One region of the Veillonella sp. 3913 genome, then DNA from elsewhere that is predicted to be linked to it. Evidence: riboswitches for the same ligand, from Rfam matches in the RefSeq annotation. Region 1 holds a riboswitch; each other region holds the start of a gene.
What was found. Region 1 has a riboswitch for thiamine pyrophosphate ahead of cytX (putative hydroxymethylpyrimidine transporter CytX). Riboswitches for the same ligand answer to the same signal wherever they lie in the genome.

Region 2: it holds a riboswitch for thiamine pyrophosphate, as region 1 does, so the genes downstream of both, thiC (phosphomethylpyrimidine synthase ThiC) here and cytX (putative hydroxymethylpyrimidine transporter CytX) in region 1, are expected to answer to the same signal.
Region 3: it holds a riboswitch for thiamine pyrophosphate, as region 1 does, so the genes downstream of both, thiS (sulfur carrier protein ThiS) here and cytX (putative hydroxymethylpyrimidine transporter CytX) in region 1, are expected to answer to the same signal.

What each region holds. Positions count from the first base shown of each region.
Region 1 is NZ_RQVF01000001.1:325,168-333,313, forward strand. It holds gene EO113_RS01650 (zinc metalloprotease HtpX) at 1-790, opposite strand, end outside; gene glyS (glycine--tRNA ligase subunit beta) at 797-2,830, opposite strand; gene glyQ (glycine--tRNA ligase subunit alpha) at 2,832-3,707, opposite strand; gene thiE (thiamine phosphate synthase) at 4,086-4,757, opposite strand; gene thiD (bifunctional hydroxymethylpyrimidine kinase/phosphomethylpyrimidine kinase) at 4,864-5,670, opposite strand; TPP riboswitch at 5,737-5,833, opposite strand; TPP riboswitch at 6,014-6,121, shown strand; gene cytX (putative hydroxymethylpyrimidine transporter CytX) at 6,265-7,458, shown strand; gene EO113_RS01680 (DNA repair protein RecO) at 7,591-8,146, opposite strand, start outside.
Region 2 is NZ_RQVF01000001.1:158,111-166,256, reverse strand. It holds gene rpsB (30S ribosomal protein S2) at 1-596, opposite strand, end outside; gene EO113_RS00770 (hypothetical protein) at 804-1,385, opposite strand; gene EO113_RS00765 (hypothetical protein) at 1,507-2,199, opposite strand; gene EO113_RS00760 (hypothetical protein) at 2,201-2,914, opposite strand; gene thiC (phosphomethylpyrimidine synthase ThiC) at 3,086-4,390, opposite strand; TPP riboswitch at 4,468-4,576, opposite strand; gene EO113_RS00750 (YebC/PmpR family DNA-binding transcriptional regulator) at 4,628-5,359, opposite strand; gene EO113_RS00745 (RNA methyltransferase) at 5,369-5,941, opposite strand; gene trmD (tRNA (guanosine(37)-N1)-methyltransferase TrmD) at 5,942-6,772, opposite strand; gene EO113_RS00735 (PaaI family thioesterase) at 6,881-7,303, opposite strand; gene menE (o-succinylbenzoate--CoA ligase) at 7,305-8,146, opposite strand, start outside.
Region 3 is NZ_RQVF01000002.1:141,608-149,753, reverse strand. It holds gene EO113_RS03860 (hypothetical protein) at 1-11, shown strand, start outside; gene EO113_RS03855 (YkvA family protein) at 29-373, shown strand; gene EO113_RS03850 (thioesterase family protein) at 426-836, shown strand; gene murI (glutamate racemase) at 840-1,658, shown strand; gene EO113_RS03840 (hypothetical protein) at 1,667-2,206, shown strand; gene EO113_RS03835 (coenzyme F420-0:L-glutamate ligase) at 2,217-2,873, shown strand; TPP riboswitch at 2,924-3,023, shown strand; gene thiS (sulfur carrier protein ThiS) at 3,298-3,489, shown strand; gene thiF (sulfur carrier protein ThiS adenylyltransferase ThiF) at 3,490-4,065, shown strand; gene EO113_RS03820 (thiazole synthase) at 4,076-4,867, shown strand; gene thiH (2-iminoacetate synthase ThiH) at 4,941-6,080, shown strand; gene EO113_RS03810 (thiamine phosphate synthase) at 6,067-6,894, shown strand; gene EO113_RS03805 (glycosyltransferase family 2 protein) at 6,926-7,864, shown strand; gene EO113_RS03800 (NlpC/P60 family protein) at 7,887-8,146, shown strand, end outside.

The DNA.
Region 1 (8,146 bases):
TATAGTTGCGTAAGGTAATCAATGCATTATGGAGTTCAGCGCCTAAGCCGATTTCATAAGCATATTTATCTGCCCGATATTCGGCTCGTCTACCTGTGAATAAGTCAATAATGATCAAAGGCGCTTTAATAACCCACTGCATGAAAAGTATCTGCAATACCACGCAAAGGTAGAAGATTTGCACAATGAATGTAATTATCGGTAGTCGCAAATATTGAATCCATAATATGACACGCGCAAATAGTTCGTACACACGAATGCACATTTGTCCCAAATAGTTCATATAGAAACAAGAAAATCCGTAGGCCCCATCTTTATGATGAATATGTCCCATTTCGTGAGCCACTATGCCCAATAATTCATCATATGGCAACTGTATGATAGCCCCCGTATTAATACAAATTCGATTATGCCCCATTGCAAAAGCATTGATAGAATCATCATTTTTGATAAACCAGTCGAATTGCGACATATCGATACCAGTATGGTTTTGTATATCCTTCTGAATCATCTGTAGAATCTCTACTTCTTGCCCTATAGGACGACGTCCCCCATAGAGCCACATGGTAATGCGATGAAACCAAGGAATTTGCGCTAGTGCCGCCACAAGTAACACAGATGTACCTGCTACGGCATAGCTAATATTTTCCAGGTTAATACGCACATGAAAGAGGTCCATCGCTTTCATCAGAAAAGGATGATCAATAGGACCAAAGATGACTTGGTACATATACACAATGCTACCCATGATGAATACATTCGCAAAAAATGTTAGTACTGTAACAATCATAAGATCTTATTTCAATTTACCTAAGTTACTTACTTCGTAAGTCATACGTAATAATTGAAGACGATTTTGCTTCACTGCTTCGTCTTTATCCATAACCATAACATGTTCAAAGAATGTTTCAATATATGGCACCAAGGATTCTGCCAAACTTACAGCTTTCACATAGTCCCCAACTTCTAAGGCCTTGCGATTTGTTGTATATACCGGTAATGCCGCTTTGTACAAGGCTTGTTCAGAATCTTCTTTTAACAAGGATTCGTCAACGCCTGTGAAAGTCACATCTTTTACCATATTAAAAATACGTGTGTAAGCCTGCATTAATGGTTCGTTTTCATCAATACGGTTTGCTGTTAAGGCTTGTCCTAAACCTTCTGCTAGGGCAACTGTGACAGTCTCTTGGCTCAATACGATATCTACCACTTGATATGGCATACCTTGTTCTAACAAGATATTTTTCAGACGAAGGATGAAGAAGTTTTCTAATTGACCTAGTAATTCTTCTTGTTTTTCACTAGCCACGCCTAATAATTCCATTGCTTTTACCCAGATTGGACGCATGGATAAAGACCATTTGCTATCCATCAAGATGTTGATGATACCGATTGTTTGACGACGCAATGCATATGGATCTTGGGAGCCTGTAGGGATTAAACCACGGCTGAAAGTAGCTACAATGGTATCTACTTTATCTACGATACTCAAAATACGACCTGCATCGGTACTTGGCAAGATATCCCCTGCAAAACGAGGCAAGTATTGTTCAAAAATAGCCTCTCCTACAGCTGGTGTTTCGCCATCTAGTAAAGCATATTCTTTACCCATAATACCTTGCAATTCAGTAAATTCACTCACCATACCTGTCGTTAAGTCTGTTTTAGCAAGGTGTGTAGCACGTTCTAAGGTAGCTGTATCTGCAAAACCTACTTCTTTTGCTAAGGCAGTACCTAATGTTAACAGACGTTCTGTTTTATCTTTTAAATTGCCCAAACCTTCTTGGAAGACAATTTTTGTCAATGCTTCATACCGGCCTGCTAATGGTGTTTTACGGTCTTCATTAAAGAAGAACTTCGCATCGTCTAAACGAGCGCGAAGTACTCGTTCATTACCAGCTGCCACCACATCCAAAGATTTGCTATCCCCGTTACGAACAGTTAAAAACATAGGAAGTAATTTACCTTTGCCGTCCACCATTGGGAAATAGCGTTGATGGTCTTTCATTGGTGTAATAATACAGTCTGATGGTAACGCTAAATAGCTTTCATCAAAAGTACCACAAAGAGCTGTTGGATATTCTACTAGGAATGTAACTTCGTCTAATAAATCTTCATCCCACACCACAGTAGCCCCTTTAGTGGCTGCTAATTCTGTTAATTGTTTACGGATTGTTTCACGGCGAACGTCTTGGTCGATCATAATGAAGTTTTTATTCAATGTATCTACATAGTCTTTTGGTTCTCCAATAGTCAACTCAGATTCACCTAAGAAACGATGTCCACGGCTTACATTTGTACTTGTTACATTAGCAAATGTCACTGGTACTACGTCTTGACCAAATAATGCCACTAACCAACGTACTGGGCGAACGAAACGTTCTTCTAAATCGCCCCAATGCATGGATTTAGGGAAACTTAAACCTGTAATCAAGGATGGTAATATGTCAGATAAGACTTCTTTTGTATCTAAACCAGCTGTCGTTGTATCAGCAAAGATATATCCATCTACTACTTTCAATTCAGATACATCTAATCCTTTACCACGAGCAAAACCGATAGCTGCTTTTGTAGCATTTCCATCAGCATCATAGGCAATGGATACAGATGGACCTTTATGAGTTTCGTGAACATCTTCACCACGTTCTGCTACGTCATTGATGAGTAATGCAACGCGGCGAGGTGTAGCATACACTTTCACAGCACCATGTGGAATGTGACGTTCCGCCAAAGCTGCTGTTGCTAATTCACCTAATTGTTTGATAATATTTGGCAAAAATCCTGCAGGAATTTCTTCTGCCCCAATTTCAAAGAGTAAATCCTTAGCCATCTTATTTATCTCCTTTCAACAATGGGAAACCAAGTTCTTCTCGTTTCGCCAAATAGTTTTGTGCACAAATACGAGCCATGTTACGAACACGACCGATAAAAGCTGTTCTTTCAGAAATAGAAATAGCACCGCGTGCATCTAGCAAGTTAAATGTATGGGAACATTTCAACACATAATCGTAGGCCGGCAACACAAAACCTAATTGACATACACGTGTAGCCTCTGCTTCGTACATGTCGAACAATTTGAACAACATATCTGTATCTGCTAATTCAAAGCTGTACGTAGATTGTTCTACTTCGTTTGCATGCCATACATCGCCATATGTGTATTGTTCGTTCCATTGTAAGTCATACACATTTTCTACGCCTTGAATGTACATAGCCAAACGTTCTAAACCATATGTGATTTCTACAGATACTGGTTTTACATCGATAGATCCTACTTGTTGGAAATAGGTAAACTGCGTTACTTCCATGCCGTCTAACCAAACTTCCCAACCAAGACCCCAAGCGCCTAATGTTGGAGATTCCCAGTTATCTTCTACGAAACGGATATCATGATCTTCTGCATGAATGCCAAGAGCAGCCAAACTTTGCAAGTATAATTCTTGAATATTGTCTGGAGAAGGTTTAATAATCACTTGGAATTGATGATGTTGAAATAAACGGTTCGGATTGTCACCATAACGACCGTCTGCTGGACGACGGGATGGTTCTACATAACATACAGACCATGGTTCTGGTCCCAATGCATGTAAGAACGTAGCAGGGTTCATCGTACCTGCCCCTTTTTCAATGTCATATGGTTGTTGTAAAATACAACCTTGTTCACCCCAGAAGTTTTGGAGTGTAAAAATCATCTCTTGAAATGTCATTTCCATTCCTCCTTATGTTTTACAGGGAATAAAAAAAGTCCCTGCAACGAAAATCGCTACAGGGACGAGATATACCCGCGGTTCCACCCTAATTGGCTAATGCCCTCTTTTAAAAAATAGCCTTTACTAATTGTCCATACCTAGTATGGTACAACGTTCCTGCTCATGCTCCACAGCGCCTTCTACTCAATTGTGAGCTTTCACCATCCTCACTCGCTAAAGGGAGTATACTCCTCTGCTTCATCACTTATGTATATATACTATTGTATGGATAAAAGGGATTAGTGTCAAGGTGTATCCTCTTAATCAGCGATGTAAGTTCTTAATTACTTTTACTATCCCCCTATTCCACAATAGTCTAGGAATATGTTCTGTATATTATTTTTCCAAGAACATCTTACACCATTCCATGTTCTCTATCCACATGGCAGTTTCATATTCGACGTCTTCCATTTCTGTGATGGCTGAGATCACCGCAATACCGTCCACTGGTTCCGCTAAGACATCATCAAAGTTATCTCGATTAATGCCACCAATAGCCACCATTGGAATTGTCGGGTTATGAGCACGTAAAGCTAAAATTAATTCGGGCCCTCGCACAGTTTTGGCATCTTTTTTTGTGCTTGTTTCATACATAGGACCTACACCGATATAATCCACATAGTCCAACTTTGTGTTCTCCAACTCTTCTACAGAGTTAATAGACGTACCCACAAGAGCGTGAGGCAATCGTTTGCGTACTTCTTCAAGGTCCATATCGTCTTGCCCCACATGAACACCATCAGCACCTATCTTTTCAGCTAATTTTACATCATCATTGATGATGAAAGGAACTCCATATTCTTTGCAAATTTTCTGTAACTCCCGTGCCAACTGTTCTTTTTCGTCACCTACTAAAGCACCTTCTCCTTTTTCACGAAGTTGAAAGCAAGTAATACCCCCTTTACAAGCTTCTGTAAGGGTCTTGTGAATATCCTTCGTATTCGGTGTTCCACAAATGAAGTACAACCCCATCATGGAGCGTACTGTATCTATATCATGATGTTTCAAAATAATCCTCGTTTCTTATATAACAACCAAAACAGATTACTTATAGTATACCACGACACTCAAACTATTCGATATGGCTTGTATCATACTCATAGACTTGGGTAGATTATTCAGAATATTCATCTCCATAGGCCATATGATTCACTGGTCCATTGCCTGTGCCCAACCCTGGATTATGCAAGATAGCTAATCGGATATATTCTTTACCAATGGTAATGGCATCTTCCAAGGATTTCCCTTTAGCTAGTTCTGCTGTTATAACAGCAGAGAATGTACAACCTGTGCCATGGGTGTGTACTGTGTCATATTTAGGACTTGTCCAAGAGCGACGCATGGACATGGTATCTTTTGTAAACAAGTAATCTGTAGCCTCATCTCCAATGTGACCACCTTTGATGATTACCGCTTGAGGGCCTAATTCTTGTAAAATGCGAATCCCTGCTGTATGCAAAGCTTCTACCGTATCAATTTTCATATCTGCTAGTACTTCGGCTTCACTACGGTTCGGTGAAATCAAGGTCGCTTTCGGAATCAATTTGCTTTGTAAGGCTTTCACAGCTTCATCTGAGATAAGACGGTCCCCACTAGTGGCAATCATCACAGGGTCTAACACATAGGGTACTTTAGAATCTAGGTAAGTTCCAATTAGTTCCATCATCTCTGCTGTAGCTAACATACCCGTTTTCACTGCTTCTGGCACAATATCTGTAAATACGGCTTGCAATTGTGCTTCAATCATAGAAAGGTCCATGTGAGCAATTTGTGTCACACCTCTCGTATTTTGCGCTACTACTGATGTAATGACAGCCATGCCATAGACGTGACGACTTTGAAAGCTTTTTAAGTCTGCCATCACCCCTGCACCACCTGTTGGATCCGTTCCTGCAATCGTTAATGCTCTATGTAATTTCATAGGTATCTCCTTTACTAGTAACAAAAAAGAACCAATCCTTTGGACGGTTCTTATACAATGTCTAGTATTCGATGCCATCCACTTTCCTACGCCAGCATTATCTGGTTCAGGTCTAGGGTTTTGACACTCATCAATCTCAGCATAAGCACCCCTAGTGGTTCTTCTATTAATTTAGTTATAACATGAAATATACTCTAATGCAATACAATAAATTACAGCTAAGCTACTTTCACTATAAGAGATTTCCTCTCAATATAGACATTCATATATCCTATATATTTCATATGATACATTACATTCACCTATATATTGCTATTGACGTAGTATCATTCAATTCGTATAATACATCTGTAAGGGGTGCTCACTAAAGTGGGCTGAGAAGTGGCTATGTGCTACTAACCCATAACCTGATTTGGATAATGCCAACGTAGGGATATATTAGTATATTTTTGTAGTACCTATACAAACACATAAGGACACATTACCACATGGTTCCTGTTTGCAATACTAGGTATCTTAAGAATATCTATCATCTACAGGCTAATCGTTTCAGATTAGTCTTTTTTGTTCCTACTGGCATAGTTAGGAGTATTCATGAGTGATTCAAAACTTTCATCATCGCGGTTATCCCTCATTTGGTTCGGCGCCGCTCTTTCCATTGCGGAAATTATGACGGGCACCTATTTTGCGCCCCTAGGATTTTCCGATGGCCTATTAGCCATCATCATCGGTCACGTCATCGGCTGCTTGTTATTATTTGGTGCAGGACTCATCGGCGCTCGTGAACACATGAGTTCTATGCAAACTGTATCCACTGTCTTTGGCAATGGGGGCATGAAATTATTTTCTATTTTAAACGTTCTACAACTGATTGGTTGGACCGGTATTATGATTTATGACGGTGCTCTTGGTGCCGTAGAGTTATGGAATCTACCATTCACTGCGTGGACTTTCATTATCGGGGCCCTCATCATTGTATGGCTCTTCATTGGTATCCGTAACATGGGGTATATCAACAGCATCATGGGCTACGGCTTAGGTATCCTCTGCATCTATTTGTTGATTAGCTTGTTACAAGAAAGTTCCATTCACAGCCAAGGAATCATCACTGATGAAATGACTTTTACAGCGGCCTTGGAATTATCCATCGCTATGCCGTTGTCTTGGCTACCATTGATTAGTGATTATACTCGATTATCCAAGAACCCTGTGGCAGGTACTGCATCTAGTGCCATCGTATACGGCGTAACTAGTTCTGTCATGTATGTATTAGGCCTCGCTGCGGCCCTTTTTACAAATGAAAGCAACATTGCAAAGGTTCTTCTTCATGCTGGTTTAGGATTTGGTGGGTTAATTATCATCGTATTCTCTACTGTCACAACTACTTTTATGGATGCCTTATCTGCTGGTATTTCCTCTGAAAGTTTGCAGACTAAATATTCTGGTCGTACTATCGGTATTATCGTTACGATCATCGGTACCATCGGTGCATCCATCTATCCAATGGATAATATCATCCCTTTCTTATATATGATTGGATCCGTGTTTGCCCCAATGATTGCTATTTTATTAACTCACTATTTCTTTTTGCGCAAATGTCCGCGCCTTGACCATGGTCCTACCCTATACATCATTTGTTGGGCATCTGGTACTTATATGTACCATCAATTCCTTGACAGCAACCCATTCTTAGGGGCTAGCCTATCTACTATCGTAGGAACAGCATTAGCAACCATTGCAACGGCCTATATCATTAGCCTAATTTCTAAAAAGAAAAAAGAAATATAACCGCTTACTATACTATTTAGTGCGTATATAAGCACTCATTATTTCATTATACACTTTACAATAACTTCACAAATCAAAACAGGAGCATTCCTTCTATGAAAGGTAGCTCCTGTTTTCATTTTAATATATTAATTATATCATCGTCTCTAAAAACTCAATGCTATGCAATGTATATCCTAGTTGATATGTCAAAAGTTTTCGCAATAGAATTTCTAATTGATCCCATTGATTCGCAGTAAGACGTAAAGGCTTTGTAGGAATCCAATCATAGTTCAAAAGCATTGTTATCCCTTGTTGTAGCTCTTGTTTCACTACATACTGACAGGCTTCATAGATTTCATCGCAAAGACTTGCCATTACCTCAGGGTCTTCACAATGTTGCCCTTGTGGCACAAATCCCGCTAGACTTAACATATGCCACCCCAGCACAATAGAGCCTAAGCGAATAGGTTTATCCTGTATAGATTGTAAAAATCGGCTCATGTTCGTATATACACTGCGGTCTAATTTACCTTTTTCAAACAAAGCACTTACCAGTTCACCGCTAAAAGTAGCATAGGAAATATCTTCTAAACTTTCATAATCACGTGTAGAAATTCCATCTATCTGGATAATATCGTACATGTCTCCGTTAGGTGCTACTGTCAAATATAAACGGCTTAAAGGTTGCAAATACGCACCTTCTTTA
Region 2 (8,146 bases), 170 kb from region 1:
GGGAAATCAACTTCGTCTGGATCACAGTTAGTGTCCACAGTAGCTACTACAGGAATACCTAATTTTTTAGCTTCTGCGATAGCGATTTTTTCTTTTTTAGGGTCAATTACGAAAAGTGCACCTGGCATTTCTGGCATATCTTTAATACCGCCAAGATATTTTTCTAATTTTTCCCATTCATGACGAAGACGAATTACTTCTTTTTTTGGAAGAACTTCGAATGTTCCATCTTCAGCCATTTTTTCTAATTGTTTTAAGCGTTTAATACGAGCTTCGATAGTTTTGAAGTTAGTCAACATACCGCCCAACCAACGTTCGTTAACGAAGTACATATTCGCACGAAGAGCTTCTTCTTTTACAGCTTCTTGAGCTTGTTTTTTAGTACCTACGAAAAGGATTGTTTTGCCTTCTTGAGCTACTTCACGTAAGAAATCATACGCTTCTTCTACTTTTTTTACAGTTTTTTGAAGGTCAATGATATAAATACCATTACGTTCAGTGAAGATGAATTTAGCCATTTTAGGATTCCATCTTCTTGTTTGATGTCCAAAGTGAACACCAGCTTCTAATAATTGTTTAAGTGATACTACTGCCATGTTGGCACCTCCTGTTAAAAAACCTCCGCAACTCTCATCCCTCAGCAAACGCGAAATTGCGCACAGAACTGATAGTCTAGTTGCGTGTGTATTCATACTTGGTTAGTATAGCACAAACTGTTGAGTGAAAGCAAGGGGAACCTTGCTTTATATCAATATATCCTTGCATTAAGTTAATATTTACAAGAACAAAGTGATAACATACGATTAGTAATCCCAACCGAACATATGGAAGAGTCTATCTTTAATATGTTCTTCTTCGGAGTCCGGGATATAATTACCATAGTATTTACGTTCTATACTACCATTTCTGTAAATTAAGTTACCATGAACGTCATAATAAGAAGTTGGTATAGAATACGTTCCATAATTATGAAAAGACACTGAATTTACATAATATTCATTCGAGTAATATTCTACTGTTACTACATCTGGTTTGATCTCTCCAAATCCACCTAACCATTGAGATCCCAAAGGTGTAAATTCTCGCTTAAAAACACCTCTAACAACTCGATCCTGAGCTTCACCTCTTGCATATACTTTAGTTCTATCCAGGTATGTTTTATAGTATTTATTTTCAGAAATCAGAATCCATCGTTCTCCTGCTTGTGGTAAATGTAAATATCCATCACTCTGTTTTGTCACCTGCGTATTACTATCAGGAACTCCCAAAGCATTATCTAATTTCTTCAACGTTTTACTTAACCAACTAGCTTCTACTGTAGCAGTACCTGCATTCACGGCAAATACGCTAGCTAATACAAGAGCGATTGCTGTTCTTTTTCTCATAGCACACCTCACACTTATAAAAAATAACTATAATGACATCTCTATCATACTCTATACATATATGCAATAGCAAGCATTGTATGATATTTAAGCATATGGATATATCATACTGGTTGTACTCCTAATTAGAATGAGCATACACTTTTTTATCACTTTCTTTCACAGTGAAAGTGATATTCCGTATTTGATATGCTTCATTAGGACTCTTAGCATTATCGATGTCTACTTTCTTTTTGATATTGGCCGCCTCTTGTTCGTTAGCAAATGTAAAGAAAGAGTCGTCCGTTTTATACATAATAGAGTTGTCATCGTTACCACTGACAAGCATCAACTTACCATTTTCTTTCTTAATTGTGTGGGTAGCGCCAAACGCAGCATCATAAGCTTTACCATCTCTGACTGTCATTAACATATCTTCTTTTATTTCATCATAATAAGGCACCCATTCATAAACGTCGTCATAGATAGGTACTACTCCATTTTTATTTGGTCCCTTTGCAATATCTAATTTCGTAATTCTTGCATGATCAGTACCATATTCTCTTTCGTTTACCAGCTGATGTTTCGCATATACATTACGCATATAAAACTTAGATTCAGTCATTTTATATACATGGTCACTTACCTTTTCAAACGTTATTTTATAAACAATCCCACCATTATAGCCGTTGTCTTCATAAGGAGGGTTATAATGATACCATGTACCCGACAAATCGGGATTGTCTCTGATTGCTGTATCAGATGTGCACCCTATGAAAGCTAATCCCATCATCATTATGCCCAGTATAATTAGCATACATTTCTTAATATTCATTCTATTGACCTCGTTTTCGCCAAATCATAAAGGCAGCAAGCACTACACCTAATCCTACCAATCCAATCATTACATTTCTAATAGTATGAGATGCTTTTAGAAACACAAATCGAATATTTTTATCTTTTTCAAAAGTAATTGTATTACCATTTACAACTCCATCAGTTTTGAAATCGGTTTTAATATCACCATCTACTGTAATAGTTGTTGTTCCATAGGATTTTCCCATAAAAAACATATATGCATTATTTTCTTCACCATAAGGATAGATAACATGTAGCGCTTCAGGTCTATCTATGACACCATAAATAATTCTATAACTGTTAGTTAATTCACTTTCATCTGAAAAAGAAGCTTTAATTTTCCAATATTCAGACTTAGCATCTGTTTGATTATTCAAAGCCTTACCAGCTTCATCAACAGCCTCTACCTTAATATGTTTTGCACTAAACTGTTTCAAAGCCTCTTTCTCTTTATTTTGTTTTTCCTCAAATGTTTCATCACCTATATGCTTACGGTCATAAATAATTTTATTTAGACTGTCGTCAAACCCAGCTTCTAAATCCGTTTTACTTAAAGGTTCAGGAGTATGCAATTGCGCCTCCCATTTCCCGCTAAAGTCACTATCTACTTGTATAGTAGAGTCCATACTTGCACAACCAGTTAGCACTAATAGTGCGCATCCCAGTGCCAATAGTTTCCATTGTTTCATCATGCACCTCAAAAAACAATCTTCTCAAATGGTACTCTTATGTAAATGCACTAGTTGCATTACATAAAAACATATTTACTATCTATATAATACATCAATTGCATTGCTATAATCAATTTATCTATACAACAAAACAACCAACTCCAAAAAAGAGTTGGCTGTTTTATCTCTTATTTATAATATATCAATTTTCTCTCCCTCTAAGGCTTTGTTGATGCTCCGTACGGCGCAGAATTTTCCGCACATACTACAAGCTTCTTTATGCCCCTCTTCTGGGGCACGGCTTTCACGGATGCGACGAGCTTTTTCAGGATCTAGTGCTACTGCATATTGTGCTTCCCAATCGAGTTTTTGGCGCGCCTCTGCCATACGGTCATCGCGATCTCGTGCATTCGGAATCCCTTTTGCAATGTCTGCGGCATGCGCAGCAATTTTGAAAGCCATAATGCCTTCTTTCACATCGTTTTCGTCAGGTAAGGCTAAGTGTTCCGCTGGTGTTACATAGCAAAGGAAGGCTGCCCCATGCATGGCTGCCACGGCACCACCGATGGCCGCTGTAATATGGTCATAGCCTGGTGCAATATCTGTTACTAATGGTCCTAACACATAGAACGGTGCCCCATCGCAGATTGTTTGTTGTACTTCCATATTGGCTTGTACTTGATTTAATGGCACATGACCTGGACCTTCCACCAACACTTGTACTCCACGTTCACGAGCTCGTTTTGTTAATTCCCCAAGTCGAACGAGTTCCTCGATTTGACAGATATCTGTAGCATCAGCCAAGCAACCAGGACGGCATGCATCGCCAAGAGAAATGGTCATGTCATATTCTGCACAAATGTCCAAGATTTCATCATAGTATTCATAGAACGGATTCTCTTGACCAGTCATGGACATCCAAGCAAAGACTAAACTACCTCCACGGCTCACGATGTTTAGTTTTCGTTTATGACGTTTAATTTGCTCCACTGTGTGTTGTGTAATCCCACAGTGTAAGGTAACAAAGTCTACACCATCTTCTGCATGAAGACGGATAGTAGAAATAAAGTCCTCTGCAGTCAATTCACCTAAATCCTTCTGATGATGAATAACGCTATCATAGATTGGCACGGTGCCAATCATAACAGGACATTCCTTTGTCAACAGCCGGCGAAACACTTTTGTATCCCCATGCGTAGACAAGTCCATAATAGATTCAGCACCTAATGCCACTGCATGATGAACTTTTTTCATTTCTTCTTCGTAGTCTGTACAATCTTTAGATGTTCCTAAGTTCACATTAATTTTTGTGCGCAACTTCTGCCCGATTCCTTCTGGTTGTAAAGATGTATGATGCTTGTTGCAAGGAATTGTTACATGTCCTTTTGCCACTAACTCTCGTAATACTTCAACATCCATGTTTTCTTTTTCTGCTACCACTTTCATCGCGTCGGTAACAATGCCTTTTTGGGCTGCTTGCATTTGTGTGTAAAACATAAAAAGCTCCTTTCATTACAAAGGAGCCTATTATGGGTACTCTATACACAAAAAGGTATCGACATTATATCGATACCCACATATGTCAGCGTGCTTCCTACGCGGGCATGATCCCGATCAGGTCAAAAGGTCAGGTACTTCATAGTCCTTTCTCAGCCTATTACATAGGCTCCCTTGCAAATCTAAAATATTTACTTACTTATAGTATATCATGGAATGGTGGAATTTTATAGAAAATTATTCTTCCTCATCCATGATGGCATTATGATACACATCTTGTACATCGTCCAAGTCTTCCAGCATGTCTAGTACTCGTTGCATATTCACTGCGTCATCACCGGTTAATTCCATATTAGTATCTGGAACCATTGTGATTTGTGCCATATCTGTAGCGATGGATGCTTCTGCTAGGGCAGCTTCTACGGCATCGTAATCATCTGGCAATGTGTAGATAACGAATACATCGTCTTCTACTTTGATGTCTTCAGCGCCAGCGTCAAGAGCCAATAATGTCAATGTTTCTTCATCATTGCCTTCTTGGGGAATCACGAATACACCTTTGCGTTTAAACATCCAGTTAACAGATCCACTTTCACCTAAGTTACCACCACGTTTGGAGAAGGCATGACGGACATCAGCAGCTGCACGGTTACGGTTATCTGTCATCACTTCTACAAGGATGGCAGCACCGCCTGGGCCGTATCCTTCATAGGTAATTTCTTCGTAGTTGTTCGCATCACCAGCACCGGCACCTTTATCGATGGCACGTTGAATATTATCCTTAGGAATGTTATTTTCACGAGCTTTTTGCAACGCCAACTTCAAGCGCATATTACCGGTTGGATCTGTACCACCAGCTTTTACAGCCACTGTAATTTCACGACTAATTTTTGTGGTAATTTTTGCTTTTAACGCATCATTTTTACCTTTTCTATGTTTAATATTTGACCATTTAGAATGTCCTGACATTGTGTCCTCCTATTTATTCCACCACGCTTCGCCTCGCAAGCGGTCTAATATAATTGATACGGCACTACGAACTGAAAGGTGATTGTACTCACCATGTCCATAGATGGGTTCTAAGATATAATCGAAATCTTCCATTGTTTCTTTCGTCATACCATACCCCGTTCCAAATAATACTACCACAGGACGGCTCTCACTTTCAAGTGATTTACGGAGCGATGCATAGGTAATGGTATTATCATAGGTTCGTGCATCCGTAGTACACACGATTGGCGTCTGTCCTTCTAATTCCCTCACCATATCGATGGCTTGTCGAATGGAATTGACAAGTTCCACATGTTTGAAAGCATCTTTTCTATCCGGATTATAAGTACTGCCAAATCCCGTTTTCCAATGACTCATTACAGTTTCTGCCAATTCACGTTGGCTAGGTACATTGTGAATGATGAAATACCGTTCCACATCGTAAGTTGTAGATGCTCTGGCAATATCATGGATATCGTAGTTCGTGATGGCCGTCGTGATCACCTCACCATGTTTATTCATAATGGGATAATGAACGAGGCCGATATATAAATTCGCCATTTATTTCCTCTTTTCCTCTGTGAAAGTAGACTGTCCTATCAATTTTGAAAGTACTTGTTGTTCCTCTTCAGAATCCACTCTGTCTAGTACTCTTTTTAGAGCCTTAATTTCATCTACAGTTAATTCTCGTTGCAACAAATCATTTCTCAGTAAAGCAGTCCGTTTCAATGACTCTTCTAATCGCCACTGCTCAATATTTTTATGATGACCACTTAATAATATATCTGGCACCATCATACCTCTGTATTCTTGGGGTTTCGTATATTGTGGACATTCCAATAAAGGATAGTAAAAGGAATCCTCTATGGCTCCTGAGGTAGCGCCTAAGACACCGGGAATCATGCGCGCCACTGCATCGGCTACTACCATAGCTGGTAATTCACCGCCCGTTAATACATAATCTCCAATGGATATAGTTTCATCCACTAAGTGTTCTTCTACCCGGTAATCTACCCCTTCATAGTGTCCACAGACAATGACAAGTTGATCATAGGTGGCCAATTCCCTTGCTTTTTCTTGTGTAAATGGTCTCCCTGTAGGCCCCATAAACACAACATGGCGTTTGTGACTCTCCTTTGTACAACGATGTTCTTCTATGGGAATCTGCAACACATGCTCTACAGCCTCAAAGAGAGGAGGTGCTTTCATGAGCATGCCAGCGCCACCTCCATAAGGAGTATCGTCCACTTGACCATGCTTGCTATGAGAAAATTCTCGTGGATTTGTCACTTTCATTTCTAATCGATTTGCCTGTAAGGCACGTTTGATGATGGAATGTGTAAAAAAGGCATCAAAAAACTCTGGGAATAGCGATATAATATCTATTTTCATGGACTATGCACCTCCTTTCTATATATCCTACAAACAACTATTTTACAGGTCAAGGTAAGTCTTATAATGTATATGTATCATAACTATCGAGATTGCTAGGTGCTCTAACTATATATTTATAATACTATTTGTCACCGTCATATGAGATAATAATCGATCTGTTTCATCAAAGATATTAATCATCCATACATGATTTCGACCACCTTTGTGTAATAATTGACCACGTGCTACGACATATCCTTCACATCGTTTCGGTTTCACATGATTAGCCGTTATCGATTGACCTACAGCTACTTTTTGTTCAGACGAATCTAAGTCCACGCTTTTATTGCTCGATGTTGATTCTTGTGCCAATATAGCATTAGATGCCATGCCTGCTAATGCTTCTCCATAGGCTAAATACACGCCACCGTTAACGAATCCAAAGGGTTGTGCATGAAACGATGAAAGCTTCATAGTACTTTGAAAGGCCTGTTCAGTACAGTGAAATGTCTCTATCTGTAATTGTTCTAATAAAGAGGTTTCCTTCATACTATGTCCTTTCTACTGTGTGAATCAAGTCTTGTCGCAATATTTTTCCCATACTATTTTTAGGTAATGCATCAAAATATATCATTCGTTTCGGTACTTTATACTTCGCTAAACGACTGAGTAGATATTCTGATATATCTTCTTCGGAATGGTTTGTTACCACGCATAATACAGGTACTTGCCCCCATTTAGGATCTGATACTGGGATAACTGCACATTCTAAAATACCGTTCATTCCATATAAGACATCTTCGATTTCCTTAGGGTAAATATTCTCGCCCCCAGAAATGATGATATCCTTTCTACGGTTCAAAAGATATAAAAATCCATCTTCATCTACGTAACCAATATCATCTGTATTAAAAGCTCCTTTAATAGGTTCTTTATTAAGGTATCCTTTCATCAGCATCGGGGATGAAAGCCACACTTCTCCTACTCCTTCTTCATCAGGATTGCGAATTTCAATACTAACACCCTGTAAAGGATAACCTACAGAGGCTAATTTATTCGGATACTCCTGTATACTAAAGGTAGTACTTTGAGCAAAAGTTTCTGACATGCCGTATGTCTTATAGACTGGTAAATTTCGTTGTACGCACTCTTGTAACAGTGGCATAGGAATGAACTCGCCACCTAGCAAGATAGCCCGTAAAGCGGGTGCTTGTATCCGTTCTACTATGCGTTGTAACACTGTGGGCACCAAAGATACCATGGTGACTTCTTTTGTTTTCAATTCCTCTAGTACGACTTGTTCCGAGAACTTCTCACGAATTGTTGTTCTTGTGCCATTATATAAAGTACGCAAAATAATAGATAAGCCGCTGACATGGAACATAGGAAGTA
Region 3 (8,146 bases), on a different contig from region 1:
TCAAACAATAATCAGAGAGGTTATAACTATGAATATCTTACAAATCCTTAAGTATGGAAAAACCTTTACATCTGATGCCTTTATGTCTACTGTGAATCGCATGGGTCGTAATATTATGTTTGCACGAAAAGCTGTTATGTTATATTATTGTTTACGTGATGCAGATACACCAGCATTTGTAAAGGCCGTTATTGCAGGCGCTTTAGGATACTTGATATTGCCTATTGATTTTATCCCAGATAGCGTACCAGGTCTTGGCTGGGTGGATGATGTGGCAGTATTAGCAATTGCTATGAAAGTAGCGAATCGCTATATTAAGGCTTCCCATAAGGAAAAAGCACAAAAATTTGTGCCTATCGGATCAATTGATTAATCAGTAAAGGGGCTCTTTGGAGCCTCTTATTGCATAGGAAAGGTAGTATACGATGATTTCTACATCTTTACGTGTCCGATTTTATGAAACGGATATGATGGAGATTGCCCATCATACGAATCATTTACGGTGGTTTGAAATGGGGAGAATTGAATATTTTCGCCGCTGTGGTATTAGTCTATGGGACATGATGCAAGAGGGCATCGTCTTTCCTATTACAAAAGTGAGCTGTGAGTATAAGGAAGTGGCACGCTTTGATGATGTATTGCGGGTGGAATTAACAGTAGCCTCTTTGTCGCGGGCTCAATGTACTTTCACATATCGGATTATCCGTGACAGTGATAATGCATTGATCTGCACAGGGGAAACACAAAATGTGTTTACTGCTAAAGAAACAGGTAAAATTATTCGCTTGCCAGATGTATTTTTTAAACCCATGAAAGCCGTAGCAGAGGAGGAGTAGGGAATGACGCCCATACAGAAGGAATTACCTATTGGAGTATTCGACTCTGGAATCGGTGGATTGTCTGTATTATCTGTGCTAGCACAAGAATTTCCGGAAGAAGATTTTATTTATGTTGGAGATAGTGCAAACAATCCAGTAGGCAATAGGCCGATTGAGGAAATTGAAGGCATTGCTACGAAAATTGCAGAGTTTTTAGTGGCCCAACCAGTGAAATTTATAGTGATCGCATGCAATACATTTTCTGTGGTAGCCTTGGACAAACTATCCAAACAATTTGATGTACCTATTGTGGGGATGGCCCAGGGGATTCATGATGCTCTGCGTATCAAAGTCAAACAGAAACGTAAAGGACCTTTAGGCATTATGGCTACCGTCGCGACTATTAATAGTCATAAACATATGGATGCGGTACATAGCTTAAAACCTCATGTGAAAGTGGTAGAACAAGGCTGTAAAGATTTGGCGGCCTGTATTGAAGAAGGTCATTTAGATGATGCAGTTTTACGACATTGTGCAAAAGAATATGTACAGCCTTTGGTAGAGGCAAATGTGGAAGTGGCCATTTTAGGATGTACCCACTATCCTTTAGTAGAACCCATATTGCGTGAGTTGGCTAAAGAACAAATTTGCTTTGTAGACCCTGCGTGGGAAACATCTGATGCTGTAGGAGCTATTTTGTACGGAGAAGATTTGGAGCAGACATCAGGTAGGAAAGGCTCTATACAAGTTTGTGTTACTAGCCATGCGGATCGAGTAACGTCTATCGTACAAGATATTTTCAAGGATACTAGCTTAGAAGCTAAGCTCATTACTCTATAGGAGGAATTATGTATATTTACACATTAATAGATACCCTAGTGTGGATAGCCTGTATCATTGCTATCATTTATATTGCCTACCGCATATTTGCATGGCGCCAAGGCAATGAAGACATTGTGATCATGGTGAAACGTCGCACTCCATTTGTGGTAGAAGACATTAGTTTTGATCAAGTAGTGTTATCTACGGATATTCCATTCGTGAACAGAGGCAAACAATACGGAACCATCATGGATATGTTCCCTCGTCATTTATTACCACAAGAACAATTTGACAATGTGCGAATTCAATCGTGGTTAACCGATGCAAAGGCAGAACGTCATGATGGTTATTGGGAAGCGTTAGTCTATAAGCAACGACAAGGAAGTACCATTCGTTTGCGTCTAGTGATGACGGCTAATAGTGGTAACATTCGTAAAGACTTAGTGGGATTCCCGGACATGCCTATCGATATCTACCATCAAGTAGTAGGCCGTGAGGCATACCGTATTTCAAAAACTAGAATTACTCTAACTGCAGAAGAGTTAGAAGTAGCAATGCGTAAATAGGAGGTATATCATGGCTGAATTAGAACTTTTACCAATCCCTACGCGCATTTTAACGAACAAAGATGATATCGTTGAGGCTATCGTAGAATTTGCAGGCCCTTATATTGGACCAGAAGATATTGTGTGCGTAGCAGAATCCGTCGTGGCTATCACGCAAGGGGAGTTTACACGACCAGAAGATTTAAAAGTATCTTGGCAAGCTAAATTTTTAAATCGCTTTATTCATCCGGATGGATCTATGGCATCTGTGTATGGTATGCAAGCAGCTATGGATAAAGAAGGGGAATGGAAAATGATGTTTGCCTTCCTCTGTGGAGCCGTAGCTAAAGTGTTTAAAAAATCTGGCGTGTTCTATCAAATGGCACGGACCGCATCCTTAACAGATGATGTGACAGGGACTATGCCTCCGTTTGATAAATGCATTGTATATGGACCAAAACAACCACATGCAGTAGCCGATGCTATCATGAAAGCCACAGGAGCCTATGGAGCTTGTGTAGCGGACGTGAATGATTTAAAACGAGCGGCTATCTTAGGGCATAGTCGTGGATTGAAACCGCAGCAAATTGCGCAAATTTTAATCGATAATCCATTTGGCAATGATAGCCAAATGACACCTATCGTTGTGATTAAAAATTATGCCTCTGTGTCTGCACGGAGACGATAAAAATTGTTGATACTTCGGCTTGCAAATTGAGTCGTATCAGCGTATACTGAAAGAGAACTTTGGGGAGCCTAATGGCTGAGAGTAAACGAAAGTTTTGACCCATAACCTGATTTGGATAATGCCAACGTAGGATAAGTTTGATTCGTCATACTGAGGACATCCAACAGGATGTCCTTTTTTTGTGTCTTTCATAGGATGGTATATCGTATAGAGGTACAGAATAGAGGTACATCGAAATGGATGCACAAGTGGAACAGAATAGTGAGACGATAGAGTGCTACAGCATGAAGGGGCATACCACCGCGGGTATGGTTTTTCGTGCTGTTTTTTTATACTAGTATGTGGTGAAGGAGCCATGACGGATAATTGGTATGATACTAGTTTGAAATAGGTATATAGCATACGCTATAGTTAGGAGGATATGATGAAAGTAAATGGAGCAACCTATCATTATGAGGGGCAAACAGTGCAAGAAGTACTGGCAGCCTTAGCGTTTCGAATGGATCGCATCGTAGTGGAATATAATGGGAAGATTCTTTCTAAAGCAGACTGGGAATCGACTCGTGTGAGTCCTGCAGACACAATGGAAGTAGTAACCTTTGTAGGAGGTGGCTAAATGGTATCTTTACAAGATAAAAAAGTTCTGCTCATCGGTGTAGGCGGTGTTGGTTCTCATGTGGCAGTGGCATTGTGCCGTGCTGGAATTGGTCAGTTAGAAATCGTAGACTTCGACGTTGTGGATGAAAGTAACTTAGGTCGTCAATATTATGAGGTGAATGATGTAGGAGTTTTAAAAGTAGGGGCTATGAAAGGCCATCTCAATCGGATGAATCCAAACTGTGAAGTCATCGTTCATAATGAATGCCTTACACCAGAAAGATTATCTGAATTAATCGATGGCTATGACATGGTCGTAGAAGCAGTGGACAAGGCTGTCACAAAAGCGTGGATGACAGAAGTGATTTTGACCCATCCTGCAGAGCCTTTATTAGTTGGCTGTTCCGGTATGGCAGGTTGGGGGGATAGTAATGGTATCCGCCGTGAACGGAGACACCATCGTTGGTATCTATGTGGTGATGGTGTGAGTGATATCGATTCTATCGGAAAAATTACTGCGGCTCGTGTCATGGTGTGCGCCGGACATATGGCAAATGCCGTCATTCAATTATTACACGGAGAAGATATTGATTAAGGAGGAACCTATGACACGTTCAGTAAAAGATATGGAAACACAAGATACATGGACCTTAGGGGGACATACATTACATTCTCGATTTATCTTGGGGTCTGGAAAATTTTCTATCGACTTAATCGAGGCTGTCCTAGAAGAAGCGGGTGCAGAAATGATTACCTTAGCCCTACGTCGTGCGGTAGGTGGAGAAGTGGAAAATATCCTAGATGCTATCCCAAAGGATACTATCTTAATCCCTAATACGAGTGGCGCTCGAGATGCTGAAGAAGCGGTGCGTATAGCAAGATTATCCCGAGCTACAGGTTGTGGAGATTTTGTAAAAGTAGAAATTATGAAAGATTCAAAATATTTATTGCCACATAATGGGGAGACCATTAAGGCTACAGAAATATTAGCAAAAGAAGGATTCATCGTTATGCCATACATGTATCCAGACTTAGAAGTGGCTCGTGATTTGGTGAATGCTGGAGCCGCTGCGGTGATGCCTTTAGCGGCGCCAATTGGATCTAATCGTGGATTGCAGACAAAGGAATTTATCAAAATTTTAGTGAATGAAATTGATTTGCCTATCATTGTAGATGCTGGTATTGGTGCTCCATCCCAAGCAGCAGAAGCTATGGAAATGGGCGTAGCTGCGATCATGGCAAATACAGCCGTAGCTTCTGCGGGTCATATTCGAGGTATGGCGAAAGCATTTGGTTTAGCCATCCAAGCAGGACGGTTGGCATATTTGTCAAAATTAGGGCCTACTCTTGAAACCGGTGGTAGCGCTTCATCTCCGTTGACTGGATTTTTGAGATAATAGGAAAGGAATAGCCATGTCTAGTACCACCAGATACCATATAGATGATCCATGTTGGAAGTATCGCCCCCACATGGATCAAATTGAAAGTCCCATTTTAGAAACGGTATTGCGAGAACGTGAGCAATATACATACGATCGATACACAGCAGATGATGTGCGCCGTGTATTGCAAGAAGATACCATTGATGTAGAAGGATTGAAAATTTTATTATCTCCTGCAGCAGAACCATTTTTGGAAGAACTAGCGGAAAAAGCAAAGGCCGTACGAACACGATACTTTGGCAATTCTGTGTATTTATTTACACCGTTATATATTTCAAACTATTGCGATAACCTATGCGTGTATTGTGGCTTCAACTGTAAAAATCAGATCCATCGGGCGAAGTTAGATGAAGCAGGTATTGAAGAAGAGTTAAAAAATATTGCCAAAACAGGATTACAGGATATTTTAATTTTGACTGGGGAAAGTGAACGTCATAGCCCTATTTCTTACATTGGGCGTGCCTGTGAATTAGCAAAAAAATATTTCAAAGTAGTAGGCGTAGAAATTTACCCTGCCAATGTAGACGATTATGCGTACCTACGAGAATGCGGTTGTGATTATGTGACCGTATTCCAAGAAACCTATAATTGGGAAAACTATAAAACATTACATTTGTTAGGAAATAAAAGCGTATTTCCCTATCGACTTGAAACGCAAGAACGAGCTTTACGAGGAGGAATGCGTGGAGTAGGGTTAGCAGCCTTATTGGGATTGGATGATTTCAGAAAAGATGCCTTTGCCACTGCTTTGCATGCCCATATGCTACAACGTGCGTATCCTCATGGAGAAATTAGTATTTCCTGTCCACGCCTGCGGCCTATCGTCAATGATGATACCATCAATGCAGGGGACGTAGGAGAAGCTCAATTATTGCAAGTCATCTTGGCATATCGCTTATTCCTACCCTATGCAAATATTACGATTTCCACTAGAGAAACAGCCAGGTTCCGTAACGGGGTCCTACCATTAGCAGCGACGAAACTTTCAGCAGGTGTCAGCACAGGCATTGGTGAACATTCCTCAGAAGAAAAGAAACAAGAAGAAGGGGATGCACAATTTGAAATTGCTGACAGTAGAACTGTAGCAGAAGCCATGGAAGATGTGAAAGCCTTAGGAATGCAAGTGGTGATGAGTGATTATATCGATGTGCTCTATGAAGAAAAATAACCCATCTATAGATACCTTAGTGTTGATTACAAATCGCCAGCTACTGAAAGATGACATAAGTTTAGTAACATATGGTGCAGCACTGTCTAGAGGGATAGAAAGACTACAAAAGTATGGCAAGCATTGTATTAATCATACAGAAGAAAGTAGTTTACCGTATAATATACGTAGAGCATATAGATCTACAGTAAAAGCGAATCTTCATAGTACTAAATTGCCTGGTGCAAGGGCAGATAGTGCTGAACCAGACAACTGGATGAGAAATCACAGTAGTCTGTATACCCTGTGCCGTGATACTGATTTACCCTTTGAGGAGTATCTCCAACTCTGCGATACCATAGGTAGTACCGTGGTATACCATGGCAAGGTTATTACGAATCGAGAACAATTAGGAGTAGTTTTGGCAAAAGCGAAACGAATACATATGCCCACTAATCTAATACGACATTGGAAATCTGAACAAGAAGAACTATGGATTACCTTGCAACAACATTTTCAGGACATAACTATGTGGAGTACCGTCCACAACGAAGATGACATCAAGTTGTTAGCCTCCCTAGGAATCCCTAATTTGGAGTACGTCTTAATCAGTCCCATCTTTCCCACACCATGCAAAACAGGACACCCTGGCATTGGCGTTAAGAGGGGAAAGGAGCTGTTGAAACAAATTCAGACTCATTACCCACAAGTACAAGGTATTGCTTTGGGAGGTATCCACGAGCACAATTACCAAACGTGTTTGCAACATTCTTTCACTGGCGTAGCTATTATGTCTGATTTCATGGAGTTTGCAAAACAAGTCTCAATCCTGTAAAATAGATAGGTAAAGATCATAAGGAGGAGCTATGTTACTGTCAATTGTTGTTCCCGTATTTAATGAGGAAGATAATATTCAAAAATTTTATACTACAGTCAAAGATGTATTGCAAACACTTGACTATGACCATGAAATTATTTTCGTCGATGATGGGTCCAGTGATGATAGTGCAGGCATGCTACGATATATTGGTAATCAAGATCCAAAAGTAAAAGTGCTGTTATTGGCAAGAAACTTCGGTCATCAATTAGCCTTGACCTGTGGATTAGATTACGCCCAAGGTGATGCGGTAATCACTATGGATGGAGATATGCAACATCCACCAGAATTGATTCCAGAAATAGTCAAACATTGGGAAGCAGGTGCAGATGTAGTACGTACCATTCGCGATTCCACAGAAGATGCTAGTTGGGCAAAAGCTTTTACCTCGAAATACTATTACAAAGTGCTTAATAAATTAGCCAATGTTCCTATCGTGGAAGGTGGTTCCGATTTTCGTTTGATGAATCGAAAATCCTTAGAAACATTGAAAAACTTCCGTGAACATGGTAGATTTTTGCGGGGCATTGTAGGCGACTTGGGATTCGTACAACATGAATTTCACTTCGTGGCACCCCCACGCTTTGCAGGGACTTCTAAATTTAGTGTAAAAAAAATGATGCGCTTTGCTTTAGACGGCATTACAGCATTTTCTAGAGTACCTTTGCGTTTAGCCTTATATATCGGCTTGCTATGCGGACTATTAAGCCTGATTATGATCGGACACATATTGTTTGTTCACTTCTTCTCTGACAATGTTATCAGTGGTTGGTCTACCTTAGGGGTGGCTATCTTCTTCCTAGGTGGCGTACAATTGGTAGGCATTGGTATCATCGGAGAATATGTGGGACGAATTTTTGAAGAAGTCAAACAACGACCGTTATATTGGGTGAAAGACGCCATAAACTGTCACATACAAGACAAATAATAGTATATAAGAGAGGAGTCCTATGACGAGTAAAAAGAAACAATACCTGGCAGTCGCTCTATTAGTAGGTTTTTTAGGTACTAGTGTACAAGGAGCTTACCAATATGGTGATACAGGCAATGAAATTCTTGGTATTCAAAAGAAACTCATCGCTGCTGGTTATAAAGCTAGGGAAACTAGCGAATATGATGCAAACACAAAGTGGGCTGTTAGATTGTTCCAAAAAGATAATGGATTAACAGTGGACGGAATATTGGGAGCAGTGACCTATAAAAAGTTGAT